DNA from 3 places in the Serratia odorifera genome. Region 1 is predicted to be linked to each of the others. Evidence: predicted binding sites of a transcription regulator. Region 1 holds the regulator's gene; each other region holds the start of a gene.
The links. The regulator CRP, encoded in region 1, controls carbon source genes, mostly activating them, when cyclic AMP is high. The targets are predictions, from matches to a motif close to ATGTGANNNNNNTCACAT.

Region 1 (7,701 bases):
AGCCGAAGCTGGTATTTTTCTTTGATGAGGCGCATCTGTTGTTCAACGACGCGCCGCCGGCACTGCTGACCAAGATTGAGCAGGTGGTACGTCTGATCCGCTCAAAAGGCGTCGGCATCTATTTTGTTACGCAAAACCCGCTGGATATTCCCGACAGCGTGCTGGGCCAGTTGGGCAACCGTGTGCAACACGCGCTGCGTGCCTTTACGCCACGCGATCAGAAAGCGGTGAAGGCGGCGGCGCAGACCATGCGCGCCAACCCCGACTTTGATGCGGAAACGGCGATTACCGAACTGGGCGTCGGTGAAGCGCTGGTGTCGTTCCTGGATGAAAAAGGGCGGCCCAACGTGGTGGAGCGGGCAATGGTCATCGCGCCGGAATCGAAGATGGGCATGCTGGGTGCCGACGGGCTCAACAGCGCGATCAATAAATCGCCGCTGTATGGTCGCTATGAAGATATGGTCGATCGCGAGTCCGCCTATGAAAAACTGTCTTCGGAAGGTTTTGCCACCGTAGGCACGCCACCGCCGGGGCAACCGGCACAGAAACCGGCGGCGGATGCAGCCGGTGGTGGCCTGATGGGCGGGTTGAACGATCTGCTGTTCGGCTCTACCGGTCCACGCGGCGGCAAGCGCGATGGTATTGTTCAAACGGCGGCCAAGAGCATGGCTCGCGACCTTGGCAAGCAGATTTTGCGCGGCGTTTTGGGATCGATTATGGGCGGCCGTAAAAAGTAAGCGGAAAATTTCGTCAGCGGCAGTAAACTAGCGCAGCTTTTTTCTGCCTGGACATGTCATGCTGCTGCTGATTGATAACTACGACTCTTTCACCTACAACCTGTACCAATACTTCTGCCAGTTGGGCGCCGAAGTGTTGGTCAAGCGCAACGATGAATTGCAACTGGCCGATATTGAACGGCTTGCGCCACAGAGACTGGTGATTTCACCCGGCCCGTGCACGCCGAATGAGGCGGGCATTTCTCTTGCTGCCATTCGCCACTTTGCCGGCAGGCTGCCCATTTTGGGCGTATGCCTCGGCCATCAGGCGTTGGGGCAGGCGTTTGGCGCCACGGTGGTACGCGCCCGTCAGGTGATGCATGGCAAGACCTCTGCCATTCGGCACCATAACGGCGGCGTTTTTGCTGGGCTGAACAATCCGTTGACCGTGACCCGTTACCACTCGCTGGTGCTGGAAGCCGCCACGTTGCCAGACTGCTTTGAGGTAACCGCCTGGAGTGAGCGCGACGGCGAACCTGACGAAATCATGGGGATCCGCCATCGTCAGCTGGCGCTGGAAGGGGTGCAGTTTCACCCGGAAAGCATTCTCAGCGAGCAGGGGCACCAACTGCTGGATAATTTCCTGAAAAGTTAACCGGTTATGAGTTTTTTTCCTTTTTTGGCGATTTAGGTTTGCCCTTGATTGGTTTTTTATGCATATTTTGTGATTATATTTTCACTTAATGGCAACATTGAAAATCCGATCACGTTCAGGGTGGACCCAATAATGACCGAAAAATACCCAGTCAGCCGCAATACGTTCGACCAGGTTATTCTGCCTGTTTATGCACCTGCCCAGTTTGTCCCCGTCAAGGGCAAGGGCAGCCGAGTGTGGGACAGCAACGGCAAGGAGTATATTGATTTCTCTGGCGGTATTGCGGTGACTGCGCTGGGGCATTGCCACCCGGCATTGGTGGCGGCGCTGAAGCAGCAGGGTGAAACCCTGTGGCACACCAGCAATGTCTTTACCAACGAGCCGTCGCTGCGCCTGGCCAGCAAGCTTATCGCCGCGACTTTCGCCGATCGGGTGTTCTTCGCCAATTCCGGCGCCGAAGCCAACGAAGCGGCATTCAAGCTGGCGCGCCACTATGCCATTACCCGCCACAGCCCGTACAAAACCAAAATCATCGCGTTTTATAACGCGTTCCATGGCCGTACGCTGTTTACCGTCTCGGTTGGCGGCCAGGCGAAGTATTCCGACGGCTTCGGGCCAAAGCCGGCCGACATCGTGCATGTACCGTTCAACGATCTGGCGGCGGTCAAGGCGGTGATGGACGATCACACCTGCGCGGTGGTGATGGAGCCGATTCAGGGCGAAGGCGGTATTACTCCGGTGGATGCGCAGTTCCTGCAAGGTGTGCGTGAACTGTGCGATCGCCACCAGGCGCTGTTGGTATTTGATGAAGTGCAAAGCGGTATGGGGCGCAGCGGCAAGCTGTTCGCCTATATGCACTACGGTGTGACGCCGGATATTCTGACCACCGCCAAAGCGTTGGGCGGCGGTTTCCCGGTCAGCGCCATGCTGACCACCGAGGAGATTGCTTCGGTGATGCAGGTCGGTACCCACGGCACCACCTATGGCGGCAATCCGCTGGCCTGCGCGGTGGCGGAGGCGGCGTTGGACGTGATCAATACCGCCGAAGTGTTGAGCGGCGTCGAACAGCGTCATACGCTGTATGTTGCGGCGTTGCGGGACATTGGCGAAAAATACCGTATTTTCAGCGAGATTCGCGGTATGGGGCTGTTGATCGGCGCCGAACTGACGGCGCCTTACCACGGCAAGGCGCGTGATTTCCTCACCGCGGCCGCCGCGCGTGGCCTGATGATTTTAAATGCCGGGCCGAACGTGATCCGATTTGCGCCGTCGCTGGTCGTTGAGCCGCAAGATATTGCCGACGGTATGGCGTTGTTTGAGCTGGCGGTTCAGGACGTGATCAACGCCGGGTAGCTACCCACCGGCGGTCGGCAGACGGTATCGGATGTCCGACTGTGTCCACGGTAAACGGCGCATAAAAATGCCGGTCAGCGTTAACTGACCGGCATTTTTTGAAGCGTGCCGTTTTAATGGATTAACGGGTACCGTAGACGACGATGGTTTTGCCGTGTGCGGAAATCAGGTTTTGATCTTCGAGCATTTTCAGAATACGGCCAACCGTTTCGCGTGAACAACCGACGATTTGACCAATTTCCTGACGGGTGATTTTAATTTGCATGCCGTCCGGGTGAGTCATGGCATCCGGCTGTTTGGCCAGATTGAGCAGGGTTTGCGCAATGCGGCCGGTAACGTCTAGGAAGGCGAGGTTACCCACTTTCTCTGAGGTGATCTGTAGGCGGCTTGCCATCTGCGCCGACAGGCGCATCAGAATGTCAGGGTTCACCTGGATCAGCTGACGGAATTTCTTATAGGAAATTTCAGCCACTTCACAGGCGGTTTTAGCCCTAACCCAGGCGCTGCGTTCCTGGCCTTCTTCAAATAATCCAAGTTCGCCGATGAAATCGCCCTGATTGAGATAGGACAGGATCATCTCTTTGCCTTCTTCATCCTTGATCAGCACCGCAACGGAGCCTTTCACGATGTAGTAAAGCGTTTCGGCCTTTTCACCTTGGTGAATCAGCGTACTTTTCGATGGATATTTGTGGATATGGCAATGAGACAGGAACCATTCGAGAGTAGGGTCTGTTTGCGGTTTGCCGAGAACCATTCGCTGTTATCCTCTGTTGTAATCTGCCTGTATCACAGGGGTCAGAGTTCCCTGTCAAACGTGTTATGGCTGTCCATGAGCGGCGACCATTAACCGTTTTTGAGGCGTGACGTAAAAATACGCTATTGCCCTAGCATATTAACTTGCAGTGAGAGCTGCAAGCTACATTCTGTTAACATACACATTAAGGTGCCTTTCCGTGGGCATTTCCCTGAAAGCGCTGTCCAGAAAGCGTTATTGCGGCTCTGTTTGTAGCACAGAGTGACGCGGGTGTCTTGTGTTGTCTCGCTCACACATGACCAGTATCAGGTTCCGTTGCCAGTTTTGCTGCTAACGCGTAGTCTGATGACAAAGAATCAATCGGAGTCATGAGCATGCAGGCAAGAGTCAAATGGGTTGAAGGGTTAACGTTTCTTGGCGAATCGGCGTCTGGCCATCAGGTATTGATGGACGGCAATGCCGGTGACAAGGCGCCAAGTCCGATGGAAATGGTGCTGATGTCCGTGGGGGGATGCAGCGCGATTGACGTGGTGTCGATTTTGCAAAAAGGCCGTCACGACGTGCGTGATTGTGAGGTAAAACTGACCTCTGAACGTCGCGAAGAGGCACCACGGGTATTTACCCATATCAACCTGCATTTTATCGTCAGCGGTAAAGGGCTTGGCGACAAGGCGGTGGAGCGTGCGGTGGATCTGTCTGCCGACAAATACTGTTCGGTAGCGCTGATGCTCGGCAAGGCCGCCAGCGTTACCCACAGCTTTGAAGTCCGGGAAGTGGCCTAATGGCATGTGGCGCGGTGGCCTAATCCTCCCCGCGCCCGTCCGGTGTCGCCTGGCTACTCAATCTTTTTGCCTTCCAGCAGCCGCTGCACCAGCGGTGCCATGATCAACTCCATCGCCAGTCCCATTTTGCCGCCGGGCACCACCAGCGTATTGATGTGCGAAATAAACGAGCCTTGCAGCATCGCCAGCAGATAAGGGAAATCAATCTGATCCAGCCCGCGGAAGTGGATCACCACAAAGCTTTCGTCCAGCGACGGGATGGCCTTGGCGGCAAACGGGTTGGAGGTATCCACCGTTGGCACGCGCTGGAAGTTGATGTGGGTGCGTGAAAACTGCGGTGTGATGTAGTTGATATAGTCTTCCATCGAACGCACTACCGAATCCATCACCGCTTCGCGAGAATGGCCGCGTTCGCCAGTATCGCGGATCAGCTTCTGGATCCACTCCAGGTTGACGATTGGCACCACGCCGACCAGCAGATCGACCTGCTGTGCCACGTCATGCTGATCGGTGACGACGCCGCCGTGCAGCCCTTCGTAGAACAGCACGTCGGTGGGTTCCGGCAGGGCTTCCCACGGTGTAAAGGTGCCAGGAACCTGGTTGTACGGCACGGCTTCGTCATAGGTGTGCAGATATTTACGTGAACGGCCGCTGCCGCCGTTGCCATATTCACGGAAGCTCTGCTCCAGCAGGCCGAAGTCGTTGGCTTCGGGGCCAAAATAGCTGATATGACGGCCGAGGTCGCGCGCCTTGCGGATCGCCGCGTCCATTTCCGGCCGGGTGTAGCGGTGGAAGCTGTCGCCTTCCAACTGTGCGGCGCGAATATTCAACTGCTGGAATATTTTGCGGAACGCCACGCTGGTAGTGGTGGTGCCGGCTCCGCTGGAGCCGGTTACCGCGATAACGGGATGTTTGGCAGACATACGATATGTTACTCCGTCTAAAATGCGTGTTTTATCCGTCGTACCTCAGCTGCTTTGCTGTAGGCCGCCTCGATGCAACTCGAGTGCTGTAGGGTATGGCACATTGATACCTGATTTTTCCCGTCAGTCATAGGGCGGATTACATTTCTTCCTGACCGGCACGGAACTGGCCACGTGGCATGATATTGACGGTTTCATGCAGTTCCGACCACACCAGCAGCACTTCGCCGCTTTGCAATTGCCGGCGAACGTCCTCCACTTTCTGCGTCAGCGAACGTTCATGCTCGCCGTAGTCAGTGCCTTCGCGCAGTACAAAGGATTCGATCAGATTATTCAGCGTTTCGCTGTCCAGTTCTTTCCAGGGGATTATCACGTGTTCTGTTCCAGATAAGGGGTAAGCCAGGAGGGAATGCGGTATTCCAGCCACATGTAGGGTTTTTTTAGCGAGCCGCCGACGAAGCCGACGTGGCCACCGCATTCCGTCAGTTGATATTCGATATTGTGCGGCAGGCTGGCGAGGTCAGGGATCACCTCGTCGGTCATGAACGGATCGTCCTTGGCATGGATGATCAGCAACGGTGTCTGGATCTTCGGCAGCAGCGGCAAGGCGCTGCAACGGCGGTAATAATCCGTGGCGTCGCTGAAGCCGTGAATGCGCGAGGTAATCAGATCGTCGAAATCGCGAATGCGGCGCAAGCCCTGCAACTGCGGCAATTTCAGCGGCAGGGTGCCGGGATAATGCAGCAGTTTTCGCGTGGCGTTCTGCTTCAACTGACCCAGCAGGTAATGCTGATATACGCGGGAGAATCCCTGATCCATACGCCACGAGCAGGGTTCGAGCATTAACGGTGCCGAGACCACCACCGCCGCGTCCAGCAGGCTATTGCCTTCCTGCTGTGCCAGATAGCAGGCGAGCATATTGCCGCCGAGCGATACGCCGACTGCCGCGGTTGGCGCAGTGCCATAGCTGTCGCGCAACCATTGCAGGAAGAAGCGGGCGTCTTCGGTTTCACCGGAATGGTAAATGCGTTGCTGGCGGTTTGGCACGCCGCTGCAACCGCGAAAATGCATCACCACGCCGAGCCAGCCCTTTTGCTGCCAGGCGTGCAACAGGCCGTGGGCATACGGACTGTAGAAGTTGCCTTCCAGGCCGTGAAACAGCACTACCCGCGGTTTGTCGCGCGCCAGGCGCGGGTCTTCGCTCCAGGCGAGATCGAGAAAGTCGCCATCAGGCAGGTTCAGCCGTTGCCAATGCGGTTTCAGTCGTACGCGACGACGTACCAGGCGTGGCAGCAGCGTTTGCAGGTGCGGATTACTGGCCCCGGTGAGAGGGCGGAAGGTTTCATACATAACGTGAATAAAATTCTTATTGGCGGCTATTGTCTGATCGGTAGAGCACTGTTAGCTTCAATACCACTATTTCCTTATTCGTTGTAGTGGCAGCGACCATCACTGACCGGTCAGTGCCTGGTATGCTCACGCGGGCTTCTTGGCTGCCATACCAACGATTCGGGATATGATTAATAATATACCCCAAATAATTCGAGTTGCATCGAGGCGGCAAGTGAATGCATCCCGATGCGCCTACGCAAACCCGGTGCTTCGGCTCAGGATGCGTAGCCAGCCAGTAAGCAGCTTGCAGCATGACGGGTAAACGCACACACGCATTTGGGTGGGGAGCACCCGTTTCATGGAATCAAGTTTATTTCTTTCAATGCTCGGCTTCCTGTTTGTTGCCGCTATTACGCCCGGTCCGAATAACCTGTTGTTAACCACCTCCGGCGCCAACTTTGGCTTTATGCGTTCGCTGTGGCTGATGCTGGGCATCATACTCGGCATGCAAAGCATTTTATTGCTGGTGGCGTTCGGCGTTGGCAGTCTGATTGTGGTCTATCCCTCGCTGCACCTGGCACTGAAAATTCTTGGCAGCCTGTATCTGCTGTGGCTGGCGTGGAAGGTGGCGACCGCCCGTTATGAAAAGCTCGACACCGATACCGCGCCACCCAAGCCGATTCGTCTGTATCAGGGTTGGCTGTTGCAGTTTCTCAACCCCAAGGCCTGGCTGATGGCGCTGGGCGCGGTGGCCAGCTTCAGCCTGAACGGCGAAGGGTATAATCACTCGATTCTGGCGATCTCGGCGGGGCTTTCCGGCATGAATCTGGCCACCGGCATCGTCTGGCTCGGTTTCGGCAGCGTGATTGGCCGTTTGCTGCGCAGCAAGAAAGCCTGGGTTATCTTTAACGTTTCTATGGGGTTGCTGACCGCAGCCTGCGTGTTGTTGATTTGGCATTAAGGGATTGCAGATGACCGAAGATTATTTCCACGTTGACGCCTTTGTTGGCCAGGGGTTGCGCGGCAATCCGGCGGGCGTATATGTGTTGAAAGCGCCACCGGACGCCGTGCAAATGCAGGCGATCGCCAATGAATTGAACCTGCCGGAAACCAGCTTTGTGTGGCAGGACGGCGACATGGCCGCCATCCGCTGGTTCACGCCGTACCGCGAAGTGGACTTATGCGG
Region 2 (7,701 bases), on a different contig from region 1:
TGTTTGCCCGCCAGCACATTGGCTTCAAAATCCGGTGGCACATACAGCAGCGCGTAATCCTGCGCGCTGCGCAAACGGCGCAACGATTCATCCATGCCGCCGTCATAGGCCGCGACATGGGCGTGAGAGCCGGCATCCAACTTGCGCACCAGCGACTTCGACAGCGGGCTGTGATCGCTGTCGACCACCGACACCGGCAAGTCCAGCAGCGTGCCCTCGGAAAAGTTGCTGCTGATCAGACCGAACAGCAGCAGCGGGAACAGCCAGCCGAGCCAGTGAATTACCGGGCTGCGCAGAGCAATGCGGCACTCGCTGTCGAACGCGTGGCTGAAGCAGCGCCAGCAGGCCCTCAGTCTTTCCATTGCCATAAGGTACTCATCCCCGGTCGCAGCCCTTCAACCGGCTGCGCCGGATACAGACGCACCTCGAAGGTTTTCAGATCGAAATCGCCGGTGGCGCGGGTGGCGCGCTTGGTGGCGTAATCCCCCAATGGCGCGATGTAACGAACCTCGGCCTCGATGGTTTTGTCTTGCAGCGCCGGCACGCGCAGCGACACTTTATCGCCTTTGCGCACATGGGCCAGGATGTCTTCCCGCAGGTTGAAGACAAAATAGGCATCTGGCACGCGGATCAGCGTCAGCAGCGGGCTGGAGGCGTTAAGCAACTCCCCCACTTCCGCCGGGATCGGCCCCACTTCGCCATCCACCGGCGCTTTGACCTGCAGATCGTCGGTTTGCGCCTTCACTTCCAGCAGGTTTTCTTCTGCCGCCCGCAGCGCCGCCGCGTATTGTTGCCGCAGTTCAATACGATCGCCGTTAATGCCTTCATCCAGATTGGCCTTCGCTGCCAACACCTGTTGATAGGCGCTATCCCGTGCGCGCCGCGAGTTATCCAGCTCGGAGCGGGAAACATATCCTTTGGCGGCCACGCTCTGATTGCGATCGTAATCGCGCTGCGCATTGCGCAGTTCGGCCTGCGCTTGCGCCAGACTGGCACGCAGATTGCGGATGCTTTCTTCACGGGTACCGTGCAGCGATTGCTCAAGCTGCGCCTTGGCCTCATCGCGCGATGCCTGTGCGGAACGCAGTTGCGCCATCAGTTCCGGGCTGTCGAGCTGAATCATCAGTTGCCCGCTTTTGACATCGTCGCCCCGCTCAACCAAACGTTCAATCACTCGCCCTTTGGCTTTGGAAGCCACGATTACTTCCGGTGCGTCCACTTCACCCTGCAATAACAGATACTGGTTGTGCGCGCGGAACAGTACCGCCATGGCGATAACGATCACCACCAGCAACAGGGTAAATAAGGTCTTTTTTTTCATGCACTCGGCTCCCTGAACGGTACGCGGCGGGGGGAAAGGTAACGGTCCATATTCGCTGAATCTCCTAACATGTCATTTCTGTAGCAAGGATATCACAAGCACGGATATCCCCTTTTATAACCGCAATTTGAATTATGCTTTTAACGTTAACTTGCAGATTGCTGCACTCGCCCTTTACGCGATAACACTTTAGCCAATGGACGAATAACATGACTGAAACCACACGGGTACCGCTTTCGGTACTGGATCTTTCCCCGATCCCGGCCGGCGCCAAACCGCGCGATGCATTCCACAGCTCTTTAGATTTAGCACAACATGCTGAAAAGTGGGGCTTCCAACGCTATTGGTTAGCGGAACATCACAATATGACCGGCATCGGCAGCGCCGCCACCTCGGTATTGCTGGGCTACCTGGCTGCCGGCACGCACAGCATCCGCCTCGGTTCTGGCGGAGTGATGTTGCCAAACCATGCGCCGCTGGTGATCGCCGAGCAGTTTGGCACGCTGGAATCGCTGTATCCCGGACGCATCGATCTGGGGCTGGGCCGCGCGCCCGGTACCGATCAGCGCACCATGATGGCGCTGCGCCGTCACCTGTCGGGGGAAGTGGACAACTTCCCGCGCGACGTGCAAGAGCTGCAACATTACTTTGGCGAAGTGCAGCCGGGCCAGGCGGTACAGGCGGTGCCGGGGCAAGGCCTGCATGTGCCAATCTGGCTGTTGGGATCCAGCCTGTACAGTGCGCAGCTGGCGGCCAAGCTGGGGCTGCCGTTCGCCTTTGCCTCCCACTTTGCGCCAGACATGCTGTTCCAGGCCTTGAAGCTGTACCGTGAAAACTATCAGCCATCCGAGCGCTGGCCGCAGCCACATGCCATGGTATGCGTCAACGTGGTGGCCGCCGACAGTGACAACGATGCGCGTTTCCTGTTTACCTCGATGCAGCAACAGTTCATCAACCTGCGCCGCGGCTCGCCAGGCCCGCTGCCGGCACCGGTCGACAATATTCATGCGCTGTGGACCGCCGGCGAACAATACGGCGTTGAACAGGCGCTAAGCATGTCGATCATTGGCGATCAAACTACCGTACGCCACGGTCTGCAAACGCTGCTGCGGGAAACCGAAGCCGATGAAATCATGGTTAACGGCCAGATCTTCGATCACCAGGCGCGTCTGCGTTCGTTTGAGATTGTGTCGACGGTCAAAGACGACCTGCGCAAGGGCTAAACAATCGGGCGCCGCACGGCGCCCTGATTTTAGCGTTGAATAAGATAGCGAATGGTTGGCCCGTCCTGCTGAATGTCCAGCACCTGATAGCCATGATTGCGCGCGTCGAGCGGAATATTGTTGATCGACTGCGGGCAATCGCTGATCACTTCCAGCACCTCGCCCGGCTTGAGTTGCGGCATTGCCTCCAGCGTGGCGACCGCCGGATAGGGGCACGGCTCGCCCAGCATGTCCAACCGGTAATCCGGCACTATCGTTGGTTGTTTCATGGCACACTCCTCAGATTAACCACCTGCGCCTGCGGTCTGGCGCGGAAAAAGCGTTTTTCCCACCACAGCATGGCGATGAACGCCAACCCCAGCAGCAGGTAGGTGACCAGCAGGCCGCCAAGCGGGCCGAAGGTGTCCAGCAAATTGACCTTGTCATAGTCGGTGGCCAACGCCGGGGCCAGATCGTCCCAATAATAGGCCAGCAGCGTCGCCCCGATGATATTGCCAAGCCCGACCCACCAGTAATGAATTTGCCCTTCGACCGCGCGGTACATCCAGCCGGTTTCGCAGCCGCCCGCCAGCACGATGCCAAAACCAAACAGCAACCCACCCAGCACCGCGTTCGGGCCGGCCCACATAATCTTGGGCGATACGCCAAGCTGAACATAGCTGAAGATGCCTATCGCGCTGACCGCCATCCCCAGAATAATCGCCTTGGCCATGTGGGTGCGACCGGTGATCCACAAATCACGGAACGCCGAGGTGAAGCAGATCTGCGCACGCTCAATCAACAGACCGAAGCCGATACCAAACAGCATGGCGATGCCGAGCTTCGGCGCGTCAAACAGCGTCCACAGCGACCAGGCCACGGCCAGCAGGAATACCAGCATGCCGAGCCGAAAACGGCGACGTGCCTGCTGCGGTTGCTGCGTCAATGGTGCCGCCGCGCGCACCTTCTGCAATTTCACCGGGATACGAAACAGCGGCAATAGGGTAAATTTGGCGCCGAAGTACGACCCCACCGCGGTCGCCAGCGCAAAGAACCAGGCGTGCAGCGAAAACTGCGGAATACCGGTAAAGAAAGCGGCAAGGTTACACCCCATCGCCAAACGCGCGCCAAAGCCGGCAATGATGCCGCCCAACAGCGCCTGCACGATACGAATGCGGTGCTGCGGCCGTCGCAGCTTAACATTGTTGGCCCACAACGCGGCGGCAATGCAACCGGCGAACATGCCGATAATCATCCGCCCATCGATGCGTTGTAGCGGCGTCCCCTCAAGGCCGATAAGTTTGAAGTACCCCCATTGTTCCGGGTGAAAGCCGAGCCACTGCAACAGGTGACCGCCCCAACGGGTAAATTCACCGGTCACCGCCCAGAAGGTGCCGGTCAGGCCGAAATAATAGGTGGCAAGGATCCCTGCGGCGATCACCGCCGGTAGCGGCGCCCAAAAGCGCACCAGGTATTGCGATTTGAATTGCTGCCAGCTCATGGCATCTCCTATGCATCACATCCATGAATAATAACCAGATGAATGATACGTCATTAACCGCAGCAATCCCTCTTTTCAGACGTAAAAAAACCAGCCCGAGGGCTGGTTTTCATCATGACTTAGCGCGAACGATAAATCAGTGCTTATGCGTCACCGAAACGACGACGTGGAGTGGCTGGCGCTGCATCGTCACGACGCGGTGCGCGGTCACGGTTGAAGTTACCACCGCCACGACGTTCGCCACCGGCTGCATTTCCGCCTTCACGACGCTCGCCGAAAGAACGACGCGGTGCGCCTTCACGACGTTCGCCGTTGAAAGGACGACCGTTGCCGCGACGTTCGCCACCGGCGTTACCGCCTTCGCGACGCTCACGACGTTCATGCGGCTGAGCATCGCCCAACAGTTGCATATTCATCGGCTTGTTCAGAATGCGGGTGCGCGTGAAGTGATTCAGGATCTCGCCCGGCATGCCTTTTGGCAGTTCGATGGTGGAGTGGGAACCAAACAGCTTGATGTTACCGATGTAACGGCTGCTGATGTCGCCTTCGTTGGCAATCGCACCAACGATATGACGCACTTCCACGCCGTCATCACGGCCCACTTCGATGCGGTACAGCTGCATTTCACCCACGTCACGACGTTCGCGACGCTGTGGACGCTCACCGCCGTCACGGCTATCACGACGACGGTCACCGCCGCGATCGTCACGGTCGTTGAATTCACGACGTTGACGCGGTTTGAACACCGGATCCGGTGGCAGGATCAGTGGACGTTCGCCCTGTGCCATCTTCAGCAATGCTGCTGCCAGCGTTTCGATGTCCAGCTCTTCTTCCGGCTGCAGTTTAGCCAGCAACGCGCGGTACATGTCCAGATCGCTGCTTTCCAGCTGCTGCTGAACCTTAGCGGCGAACTTGGCCAGACGGCGTTGACCCAGCAGTTCTGCGTTCGGCAGCTCAACCTCAGGGATCGTCAGCTTCATGGTGCGTTCAATGTTGCGCAGCAGGCGGCGTTCGCGGTTTTCCACGAACAGCAGCGCACGGCCAGCGCGGCCAGCACGACCGGTACGGCCGATACGGTGAACGTAAGATTCGGAATCCATCGGGATATCGTAGTTGACTACCAGGCTGATACGCTCAACGTCCAGGCCACGGGCCGCAACGTCGGTAGCAATCAGGATATCCAGACGACCGTCTTTCAAACGCTCCAGGGTCTGCTCACGCAGCGCCTGGTTCATGTCGCCATTCAGCGCGGCGCTGCTGTAACCGCTGCGCTCCAGCGCTTCGGCCACTTCCAGCGTGGCGTTTTTGGTACGCACGAAGATGATGGCTGCATCAAAGTCTTCGGCTTCCAGGAAACGCACCAGCGCTTCGTTTTTACGCATGCCCTGTGCAGTCCAGTAGCTCTGGCTGATGTCAGGACGGGTAGTGATGCTGGATTGAATGCGCACTTCCTGCGGCTCTTTCATAAAGCGGCGGGTAATGCGACGAATCGCTTCCGGCATAGTAGCGGAGAACAGCGCGGTCTGATGTTCAGCCGGGATTTCCGCCATGATGGTTTCTACGTCTTCGATAAAGCCCATGCGCAGCATTTCGTCAGCTTCATCCAGCACCAGACCGCTCAGGTTAGAGAGGTTCAGGGTGCCGCGTTTCAGGTGGTCCAGCAGACGGCCCGGGGTACCCACTACGATTTGTGGGCCCTGGCGCAGGGCGCGCAGCTGCACGTCGTAACGCTGGCCGCCGTACAGAGCCACAACGTTAACGCCGTTCATGTGTTTGGAGAAATCGGTCATCGCTTCGGCAACCTGAACCGCCAGTTCGCGGGTCGGGGCCAGCACCAGAATCTGTGGTGCCTTCAGGGAAGCGTCGAGGTTATGCAGCAGTGGCAGCGAGAACGCCGCAGTTTTACCGCTGCCGGTTTGTGCCATACCCAGCACATCGCGACCGTTCAACAGGTGAGGAATACACTCAGCCTGGATCGGTGACGGTTTTTCATAGCCCAGATCGGTCAGGGCGGAAATGATAGGAGCAGACAGCCCCAGGTCAGCAAAAGAGGTTTCAAGCTCAGTAGTCATGTACACGTGCCTCATTAATAATGGCAGCCAGTCTACATAACTCGTCGAGAAAATTTTCAGTCATTTTCATTGAAAAGTGTGAACCGGCTCAAATTAGATTATAAAACGAACAAAAAAGCCCTCACCCGTGAAGGCGATAGCTATGGTCGGTTAAACCAAGGTCTATCAGGCTGTTAGATGTTCGTCAGCTATTGCTGGTCCGATTCCGATAGGTCGTCTTGTTCTTGGCCCAAAAGCGCCAATTCCAACAATGCATAGCGGTGCTCAACAAAGTTATGAACGTTGTTAGCCACCGTCAGTTTGAACAGCGCCGAAGCGGTGTCCTTGTCCCCCAGACTCAGGTAGTGTTTACCCAAATAGAAGTCAGTTTCACTGAGATGCTCAGCGAGCGAAGTGTTATCCGTTGCATCCGCCTTGAGGCTTTCCATCAGCGTTTTTTCGCTGATCTTACCCAGGTAGAATTCGACAATTTTCCATCCCCATTGCCCTCGGTCCGCTTTGTCGTAACGCTGTTGAAGCGCTACGTCAGCCTTCTTGGGATCGATTTCTCGTTCCACAAGATACAGCCACAACGAACGGAAGGGATCATTTGGGTCGTCTTGATAAAACGCCAGCAGATCATCCTGCGCCAACGGGAAGCGGCCGCCATAATACAATGCGATGCCCCGGTTTAAACGCGCGTAATTGTAAGTTGGATCAAGCTCTAGTACAGAATCAAACGCTTCATAGGCAGCATCAAAATTGCCCGCCTGCGTTAAGTAAATGCCCAGGTAGTTGAAAACTTCCGGCATATCGGGACGTATCGCCAGCGCTTGTGAAAAGTCATTGCGCGCCAGTGCACGTAACCCAAGACTATCATACAGCACACCGCGCTCATATAAAAGCTGCGCGCGCTCATCGTCCGTCAGTGCCCGACTGGCAAGTATTTGTTCCATGCGCGCCAGGATCACTTCCTGCTGCAACGTAGGCTGCAACGGGATAGCCAGAACGTCATCTTTACGCCAATCATTGTTGCTGCATCCTGCCAGCATGAGCGCTGTCGCAACGTAACACCAGCGTAAGAAAGGCTTCATTTCCCACTCCCGAAGACAAACATTGGATGAACGTCCTGTCCTCCGCTTGCTAAAACGCGGGCTTCCTACCCGCGCGATACGAACAGCTCCCAACCCCAGGGGCGGGGAGCTGTCAAAACTGCTTTACAGTTATTCTGCTTCTGGTGCAGCAGGAGCATCCGCTTCAGGCGCGGTAGCTTCCTTGATGCTCAGGCGCACACGGCCCTGGCGATCAACTTCCAGCACCTTGACCGGCACTTCCTGACCCATCTGCAGATAGTCGGTCACTTTCTCAACGCGCTTGTCAGCGATTTGTGAAATGTGAACCAGACCTTCTTTACCGCCGCCGATCGCCACGAAGGCGCCGAAATCAACGATACGGGTCACTTTACCCTGATACACGCGGCCCACTTCGATCTCTGCGGTGATCTCTTCGATGCGGCGAATGGCAAACTTGGCCTTCTCACCGTCGGTAGCAGCGATTTTAACTGTACCATCATCTTCGATTTCGATGGTAGTGCCAGTCTCTTCAGTCAACGCACGGATGACTGAA
Region 3 (7,701 bases), on a different contig from region 1:
CAGAAAAAGCCGGCAACCAGGCGGCATCGTCGCCGCGGCGCGCACCGATTTTGCTGACAATGGTCAGATCGTCGGGGTAAGGCGCCAACGCTTCGCGGATTAGCTGGTTGGTAATATGCGGGCCGTAAAAATCACTGGTATCAATATGATTAACCCCCTGCTCAACGGCGCTGCGCAACACCGCCAGCGCCGCAGCACGATCGCGCGGTGGGCCAAATACTCCCGGACCGGCCAGCTGCATCGCGCCGTATCCCAGGCGGTGCACGCGGCGATCCCCCAGGGTGTAACTGCCTGACTTTTCGATCTGAGACATGTTGTCGCTCCTTTTTGTATTCGCTGCTGACAAGATAGTCCCTTTTCGACCGCACGATAATCCGGCACAATCCGCATGGGCTGTGCGAAATGGCGAACAATCATCATGAAGAGCGATCTGAACGATTTAAGGGCGTTTGTCGCGGTAGCGCGCGCCGGTGGATTCCGTGAAGGTGCCAAGAGCAGCGGCACCAGCGCCTCCGGGCTGAGCGAAGCGGTACGCCGGCTGGAAGCGCAGCTTGGTGTCCGGCTGCTGAACCGCACCACGCGCAGCGTAATGCCCACCGAAGCCGGCCGTGACTTGCTTGAGCGGCTGACGCCCGCCTTGAACGAGGTCGCCGCGGCACTCGATTCGGTCAACCACTTTCGCGACAAGCCGGCCGGCACCCTCAAACTGAACGTGCCGGTCAGCGTCGCCCGTCTGGTGCTACCCGCGCTGGTGTCACCGTTTCTTGCGGCCTATCCCGATATTCAGTTGGAAATCGTCACCGAAGAGAGCTTCGTCGACATTCTGGCGGCAGGCTGTGATGCCGGGATCCGGTATGATGAACGGCTGGAGCAGGACATGATCGCGGTGCCGATCGGCCCGCGCAGCCAACGTTTTGCCGCCGCCGCCTCCAGCGCCTACCTCAATCGGCACGGCCGGCCGCAACACCCGGATGAATTACTCAACCATGCCTGCATACGCGGGCGTTTCCCCAGCGGCACGCTGGCTACCTGGGAGTTCGCCCAGGCCGAGCAGCGGGTACGAGTAGATGTCGACGGACCGCTGATCGTGCGTCTCGGCGGGGCAGCGGATCTGGCTATCGATGCCGCGCTGGCCGGCACCGGGGTAGTCATGCTGTTTGAAGAGTGGCTGCGACCGTATTTGTCACGCGGCGAGCTTGAACCGGTGCTGGAGCCCTGGTGGCCAGCGTTTTCCGGCCCGTATCTCTATTATCCCGGCCACCGCCTGGTTCCCGCGCCGCTCAAGGCCTTTATCAGCTATGTCAAAACCGTTGCCGCTCACCCAGCGACGCCACAGGCGTCTGCCGGCTGAACGCAAAGAAGCGCCTGACCCTCGGCATACAGTTGTAACATATTGAGAATATGCTACTTTTCTAACAGAGTCTCAGCCAGAAACTACCAGCGACAAGGGGCATTATGACGAACAGCGAAACAGGCACCAGACTGACGGCCTCCGAGGCACTGGATCAACTGGAAACCATGTACGACGACGCGGTAAATGCGCTACGCACGGCGATTGGCGCCTATATTGAACACGGCAGGTTGCCTGACGTCAAAGCGCGCGCGGAAGGGTTGTTTGTCTATCCGCAACTGCGGGTCAGTTGGGATGGCACCGCCCCCAGCGAGAAAAAAACCCGCGCCTATGGGCGCTTTACCCATCCGGGCTGCTACACCACCTCCGTAACCCGACCGCAGCTGTTCCGCCATTATCTGGCCGATCAGCTGTCTCTGCTGCAGGGCGAATACGGCGCCAATATCGAGGTGGTGCCGTCAACGCTCGAGATCCCCTACCCGTATGTGATTGACGGCTCCAGCCTGTCGCTGGATCGTTCCATGAGCGCCGGGTTGGCGCAGCATTTTCCCACCACCGAACTGTCGCAAATTGGCGATGAAACCGCCGATGGTTTATTCCACGCCACCGATACCTTCCCGTTGTCGCACTTTGATGCGCTGCGCGTCGACTTTTCGCTGGCGCGTCTGCGCCATTACACCGGCACGCCGGTAGAAGACTTCCAGCCGTTTGTGCTGTTTACCAATTATACCCGCTACGTTGACGAGTTCGTCAGCTGGGCCTGCCGACAAATCGCCGATCCCGACAGCCCGTATCAGGCGCTGTCCTGTGCCGGTGGCACCTATATCACCGCAGAAACCTCGGCGCCCGAGCAGGCCGTATCCGACCTGGCGTGGAAAAACCACCAGATGCCGGCCTACCATTTGATCGGCGCCAACGGTCAGGGCATTACGCTGGTCAACATCGGCGTCGGGCCGTCGAACGCCAAAACCATCTGCGACCATCTGGCGGTGCTGCGACCGAATGCCTGGCTGATGATCGGCCACTGCGGCGGCCTGCGCGAGAGCCAGTCAATTGGTGATTACGTGCTGGCGCACGCCTACCTGCGTGACGATCACGTGCTGGATGCGGTGTTGCCGCCGGATATCCCAATCCCGAGCATCGCCGAAGTGCAGCGTGCGCTGTACGACGCGACCAAAATGGTCAGTGGTATGCCGGGGGAAGAGGTCAAACAGCGGTTGCGTACCGGCACCGTGGTCACCACCGACGATCGCAACTGGGAGCTGCGCTATTCGGCGTCGGCGCTGCGATTTAACCTCAGCCGGGCGGTGGCGGTGGATATGGAAAGCGCCACCATCGCCGCACAGGGTTACCGCTTCCGCGTGCCGTACGGGACGTTGTTGTGCGTATCGGACAAACCGCTGCACGGTGAGATCAAGCTGCCAGGACAGGCGAACCGTTTTTATGAGGGGGCGATTTCAGAGCATCTGCAAATCGGTATTCGCGCGATTGACCTGCTGCGCGCCGAAGGCGAGCGCCTGCATTCACGCAAACTGCGTACCTTCAACGAACCACCGTTCCGTTAAGTCACAACGCGGCCGGGGGCCAGACGCCCTCGGCCGCAGCGCCCGATTACGCGCGGTGATGTTGCAGCCGTTCGCTGCGGTAGAAGTTCAGCACGCACCAACCCAGGGCGATCAGCGCCAGCGGTGCACCAACCAGACCGATATTCGGCATGCCGAGGTGCAAACTGACCTGATTGCCCAGCAGCGCCCCACCGCCGATCCCCAGATTGTACAATCCCGAGAAGATCGCCATCGCCACATCGGTCGCATCCGGCGCCAGGCTGAGCACTTTGGCCTGCATCGACAGGCCAATCGCCATGATCGCCATGCCCCAGAAGGCGCAAAGCAGCGTGAGGTTGAGCTGACTGCCCGCCGCCGGCAACAGCAACAGCAGGCACAGCGTCAACAGGCCAATCGCGCCGATAAACAGAGCCGACGGGTAACGCTCGCTATAACGGCTGAACAGCATGCTGCCGATAATACCGCTCGCACCGAACAGCAGCAGCATCAAGGTGGTGAAGTTGCCGCTCAGGCCGGCCACGTTCTGAATGAAAGGCTCGATGTAGCTGTAAGCGGTGAAATGCGCCGTCACCACGATAATGGTCAGCATATACAGGCTGACCAGCGCCGGGCGCTTGAACAGCATCGGTACGCTGGCCAGTGAGCCGGAATGCTCACTTTTCAGCTCCGGCAGCAGCCGCCACAGCATCACCAGCGCCAAGGTGGCCGCCACCGCGATGCCAATAAAGGTCATACGCCAACCGAGCAACTGCCCGACCACCCGGCCCAGCGGCAGCCCCAGCACCATCGCCAGGGCGGTGCCGCCAGCCAGCATGCTTAATGCCTGGGCTTTTTTACCCGCCGGCGCCACGCGAATCGCCAGAGAGGCGGTAATTGCCCAAAACACCGAGTGCGCCAAGGCTACGCCGGCACGTGAAATCACCAGCGTGGTGAAATCCCAGGCCACGGCGGTCAACACGTGGCTGGCGATAAACAGAATAAATACGCCAATCAGTAACTTGCGACGCTCAATCTTGCTGGTCAGCAGCATGCAGATCAACGACGCCGTGGCCACTATCCAGGCGTAAATGGTAATAATCAGTCCCACCTGTTCGGTTTGCATGGCGAAGCTTTGGGCAATGTCACTGAGCAAACCGACCGGAATAAATTCGGTGGTATTAAAGATAAATGCGGAAACGGCAAGCACGACGACGCGCAGCCAGGCTGTGCGGCGGGAAGCAGCAATCTCTTCCATGGTAAATGGGTCCAGAACAGGTGGGAAGCAATGGAGATATTTTATCCAACTGCGTTATGAAATGCGATATGCGTCACACTTTTTATTATGATTATTTTTTCTTGCTGGTGAGCTAAACATACCTGCCCCCAGCGCTATGCCGTAGGTCACGCCGACGCGCCCCCCGATACGACGCCTCCTACGCCATTTTGCCTGCCAATCACACCAGCAATGGCGAAAAACCCGTCATACTGTACATTGCATCAGCAAACGCACTTTTTTGCCTAATCTCGGCTTTGACAAACCCCCTCACCCTCGCTAACATGCGCCCCGTTCAAACGATTCCTCTGTAGTTCAGTCGGTAGAACGGCGGACTGTTAATCCGTATGTCACTGGTTCGAGTCCAGTCAGAGGAGCCATATTTAGAGAAGCCCGCTTAAGGAAACTTAAGCGGGCTTTTTGCTTTTGATGCTCCGATGCCTTTGGCGCTTATCCCGATGTTTCTCTGGCTGACGCCCGGCAGCAACGTGATGACTTCCGTAAGCTATTGGTGCAGAACGTACTACCCACTCTCAGGGAAAATCCTTTGAGCACGTAGCATTGAGCTGGCATAAAAGGCGCATCAGAGTTTCCGGAATCGCCCTGGCACCTTCACTATTCAAAGCACTTATGGCGCCAATACCAGACGTAAGGAATATACGGTCTGTAAAACGGAAGGATCATAACCACCGCCGTTTTTTCTATTTGTATAAAACTCGCAGTGTCGATAAAAGTGATTACTGGTGAGATACCCGTGCAGATAATACCGACTTCTGAAATTCGCTTATATGACGCCACATGGCAATGGGATTGGAATACATAGGAAAATGCCCGCACTCAGGAATTTCAGCCAGCTTCACGCCTCGCTGCTGAATATAATCAAGGTAGGACAGGGTTGCATTCTGTTCGCCGCACATGAACATTTTTGGACAGGGTAGATTCAGAAATTTGGTCATCAGTTCTCCGTGGTCGGAGTAATCAACCATCGATTTAAAAATGTATCTTACTGCACTGGCACGTACTTTATAACGAAGGCTCACCGAATATAATGCACTGGCCCAGGCCGGGACATGCAGAGTTCGCACAATGAATTCATCAAAAAATTGCTCATCGCTGCCCTCCGGATAATCAATGACCTGACGACTCAGGAAACAGTCTTCGGGGGCAATATTGCCCTCGATATCTACAAAGCTCAGCACGCGTTCCGGGTGGGTATGATTTCGTCGATCCTGAAGACCTGAAGGTGAGCAAGCAATATGCCCTTGAAAAATACAGGCTGAAGCTGGCAGAGATATACAAAAGCGAAGAAAGCATTACCGGCATGCCTGTAAACATGACGGATTTGCAGCTCTTTACGACGGAATACACTTCGTCTGTCCCACTGAATCTGGCCTATAAGGCGGCTCAGTTAGCGGATCGCAATAAAGCCGACCGCTTTTTATATAACCTGCGCTTTGCCACCCTGGTTGAATGCAGTCCGACAACGCGTCCGGAAGAAATACTGGCGGTAGTGGCTGACACCGGCATCAGCGTCAACGAATTCCTTAAGCACTATGAAGGCGGCAGCGCACATGCGTCACTGACTGATGACTTCAGCCTGCGGCAGTCGCTGGGTGTGAGAGGGCTGCCTGCTTATCTTTTGGAATATGAAGATAAACGAGCGCTGGTTAACGGCGTGATTGGATACGAACAATGTCGTTCCACGATCATAAAGTTGACCGACGGAGAACTCGCTGAAATGCAGCCGGAAATATCAACAGATAGCGTCCGGAGATTAATTAACCTGCATCCGTTAATCTCGCCGGTTGAGATTAAAGAAGCGTTTTCCCTGCGGGGCATCTCTGCGGTTAAGGCGTTGATCCAACCCTTACTGGATGCAGACGAGATTTTTATCAAAGAGGTTTACCACGGGGGGGTTATTCGGAAGCATCAATAAGCCACCAGGGCATTCAGCCTCTTTACTATTTTCAGTGATGCGAACAATGCGCGCGATCATTAAAATCCTCATTATTACTAACTTAGTAATTCTGTTTTAAAGATCAGGTTCTTTTTCGTAACAATAATGAAGCTAGGATCTTCTCCAGAGCAATTTACCTATCACAGCCGCCGAAACCGGCAGGCTGAACAACGTTTCTGAAGGAGATCGCGTCATGAAAAACAACCGTATCTGTCAAATTCTGGGCATCGAAAAGCCCGTTATTCAGGGGCCATTATCGTGGCTCACCGATGCACGACTGGTTGCCGCCGTAAGTAACGCTGGTGGCCTGGGCGTACTCGGTCCAAACGCGGGCTTAACGGCGGAAACCGCTGTATCAACACCGGAAGAAACAGCCGAAAAGATGCGTGAAGAAATCCGTAAAACTAAACGGCTGACGGAAAAACCATTCGGGGTAAACCTTATCCCAACTCCGGGGAATGATATCTGGACGCCGCCTATCCTGCAGGTAATCAAGGAAGAAGGCGTCAGGGCCGTAGTTTATACCGGTTACGGCGAGGGTGCCGTCATTCCGGACCTCTTCAGAGACTTAAAAGAGGCTGGCATTTCAATCATCTACCGCGATATTAATCCGACGCCTGAAAACACCCGTCTCGCGGAAGAAGCCGGTGCAGATATTGTCGTTGCAACCGGTTTTGACGAGGGTGGCACGTTACCCGGAACCGCGCTAGGAACCTTTTCGATCGTGCCATTGATTGCTGATGCCGTGAAGAACATTCCTGTGATGGCCGCAGGCGGTATTACCGACAACCGCACCGCCCGTGCAGCCCATGCGCTGGGCGCAGAAGGTGTATTTGCCGGATCGGTGTTTATTGGCACGGAAGAAAGCCGCGTGCCACAGTCGGTGAAAGATAAAATCATTGAGGCCAACGGCCTGGATTTGCTGCTTTTCCGTACCCTGCCTGATTACTACCGCTCACTCCCAGGTAAACTGGCCGAAAAGCTCGTGTCGATGGATAAAGCTGGCGCAAGCAATGAAGAGCTGGGTAATGCAATGGGCGGTTTACGGGGTCTGCGTATCGGCATGCTCGAAGGCAATACAGATGAAGGCTATATCGCGCTTGGCACGGGGATCGGAAACATCCGCCGCGTCAAAAGCGTCGCTGAGGTCGTGAACGAGCTGACTATTGCCTGAGGACAGTATCAGCCGCCAAAGATAACGTTCCGGTAACCAGGTTAACAATGTCCGCTTCTCGCACTAAGCCGATCACAAAATGTCAAACAAGGTCCGCTGTGAGCGAGGAGCGGACGCTGGCAGTGACCATAAATCACAGCAGCCAAAAATGACGGTTAGTTAAGCCGTGGGGATTCCTTTTACCATTCAGCCGGTTGCTATAAACTGATCTGGTCAGCTGTATAAGGACTAATGCAATCTCACGGTCATTTAACTAAGGTAACTCAGAATGCCAATTTCTATTAAAACGACGAAAAATACCCGCACAGGCATCAGGGGGGTGCAACGATATGGAGCAATGTATCGCTGGCGTGTTGATGCTACTCGATTCAGAAGTCTTACAGGACAAGACCCAACACCGCC

Region 2: the regulator CRP is predicted to act here: its motif matches at 6,173-6,190, upstream of yrbN (protein YrbN).
Region 3: the regulator CRP is predicted to act here: its motif matches at 4,212-4,229, upstream of ACCC84_RS07635 (sugar transporter).

What each region holds. Positions count from the first base shown of each region.
Region 1 is NZ_JBGMUT010000008.1:166,840-174,540, forward strand. It holds gene ACCC84_RS18395 (helicase HerA-like domain-containing protein) at 1-737, shown strand, start outside; gene ACCC84_RS18400 (aminodeoxychorismate synthase component II) at 796-1,371, shown strand; gene argD (bifunctional acetylornithine/succinyldiaminopimelate transaminase) at 1,504-2,724, shown strand; gene crp (cAMP-activated global transcriptional regulator CRP) at 2,846-3,478, opposite strand; gene ACCC84_RS18415 (OsmC family protein) at 3,853-4,260, shown strand; gene ACCC84_RS18420 (phosphoribulokinase) at 4,314-5,183, opposite strand; gene ACCC84_RS18425 (YheU family protein) at 5,323-5,556, opposite strand; gene ACCC84_RS18430 (hydrolase) at 5,553-6,533, opposite strand; gene ACCC84_RS18435 (LysE family translocator) at 6,874-7,476, shown strand; gene ACCC84_RS18440 (PhzF family phenazine biosynthesis protein) at 7,487-7,701, shown strand, end outside.
Region 2 is NZ_JBGMUT010000009.1:71,780-79,480, reverse strand. It holds gene ACCC84_RS18970 (ABC transporter permease) at 1-368, opposite strand, end outside; gene ACCC84_RS18965 (HlyD family secretion protein) at 350-1,321, opposite strand; gene ACCC84_RS18960 (luciferase-like monooxygenase) at 1,531-2,544, shown strand; gene yedF (sulfurtransferase-like selenium metabolism protein YedF) at 2,574-2,813, opposite strand; gene yedE (selenium metabolism membrane protein YedE/FdhT) at 2,810-4,024, opposite strand; gene ACCC84_RS18945 (DEAD/DEAH family ATP-dependent RNA helicase) at 4,168-6,096, opposite strand; gene yrbN (protein YrbN) at 6,086-6,160, opposite strand; gene nlpI (lipoprotein NlpI) at 6,285-7,169, opposite strand; gene pnp (polyribonucleotide nucleotidyltransferase) at 7,299-7,701, opposite strand, start outside.
Region 3 is NZ_JBGMUT010000002.1:333,778-341,478, reverse strand. It holds gene ACCC84_RS07650 (aldo/keto reductase family oxidoreductase) at 1-313, opposite strand, end outside; gene ACCC84_RS07645 (LysR family transcriptional regulator) at 419-1,351, shown strand; gene ACCC84_RS07640 (AMP nucleosidase) at 1,456-2,916, shown strand; gene ACCC84_RS07635 (sugar transporter) at 2,963-4,150, opposite strand; tRNA gene ACCC84_RS07630 (tRNA-Asn) at 4,473-4,548, shown strand; partial or broken gene ACCC84_RS07625 (Arm DNA-binding domain-containing protein) at 4,614-4,744, shown strand; gene ACCC84_RS07620 (alpha/beta fold hydrolase) at 4,906-5,367, opposite strand; gene ACCC84_RS07615 (DsbA family protein) at 5,412-6,104, shown strand; gene ACCC84_RS07610 (NAD(P)H-dependent flavin oxidoreductase) at 6,319-7,299, shown strand.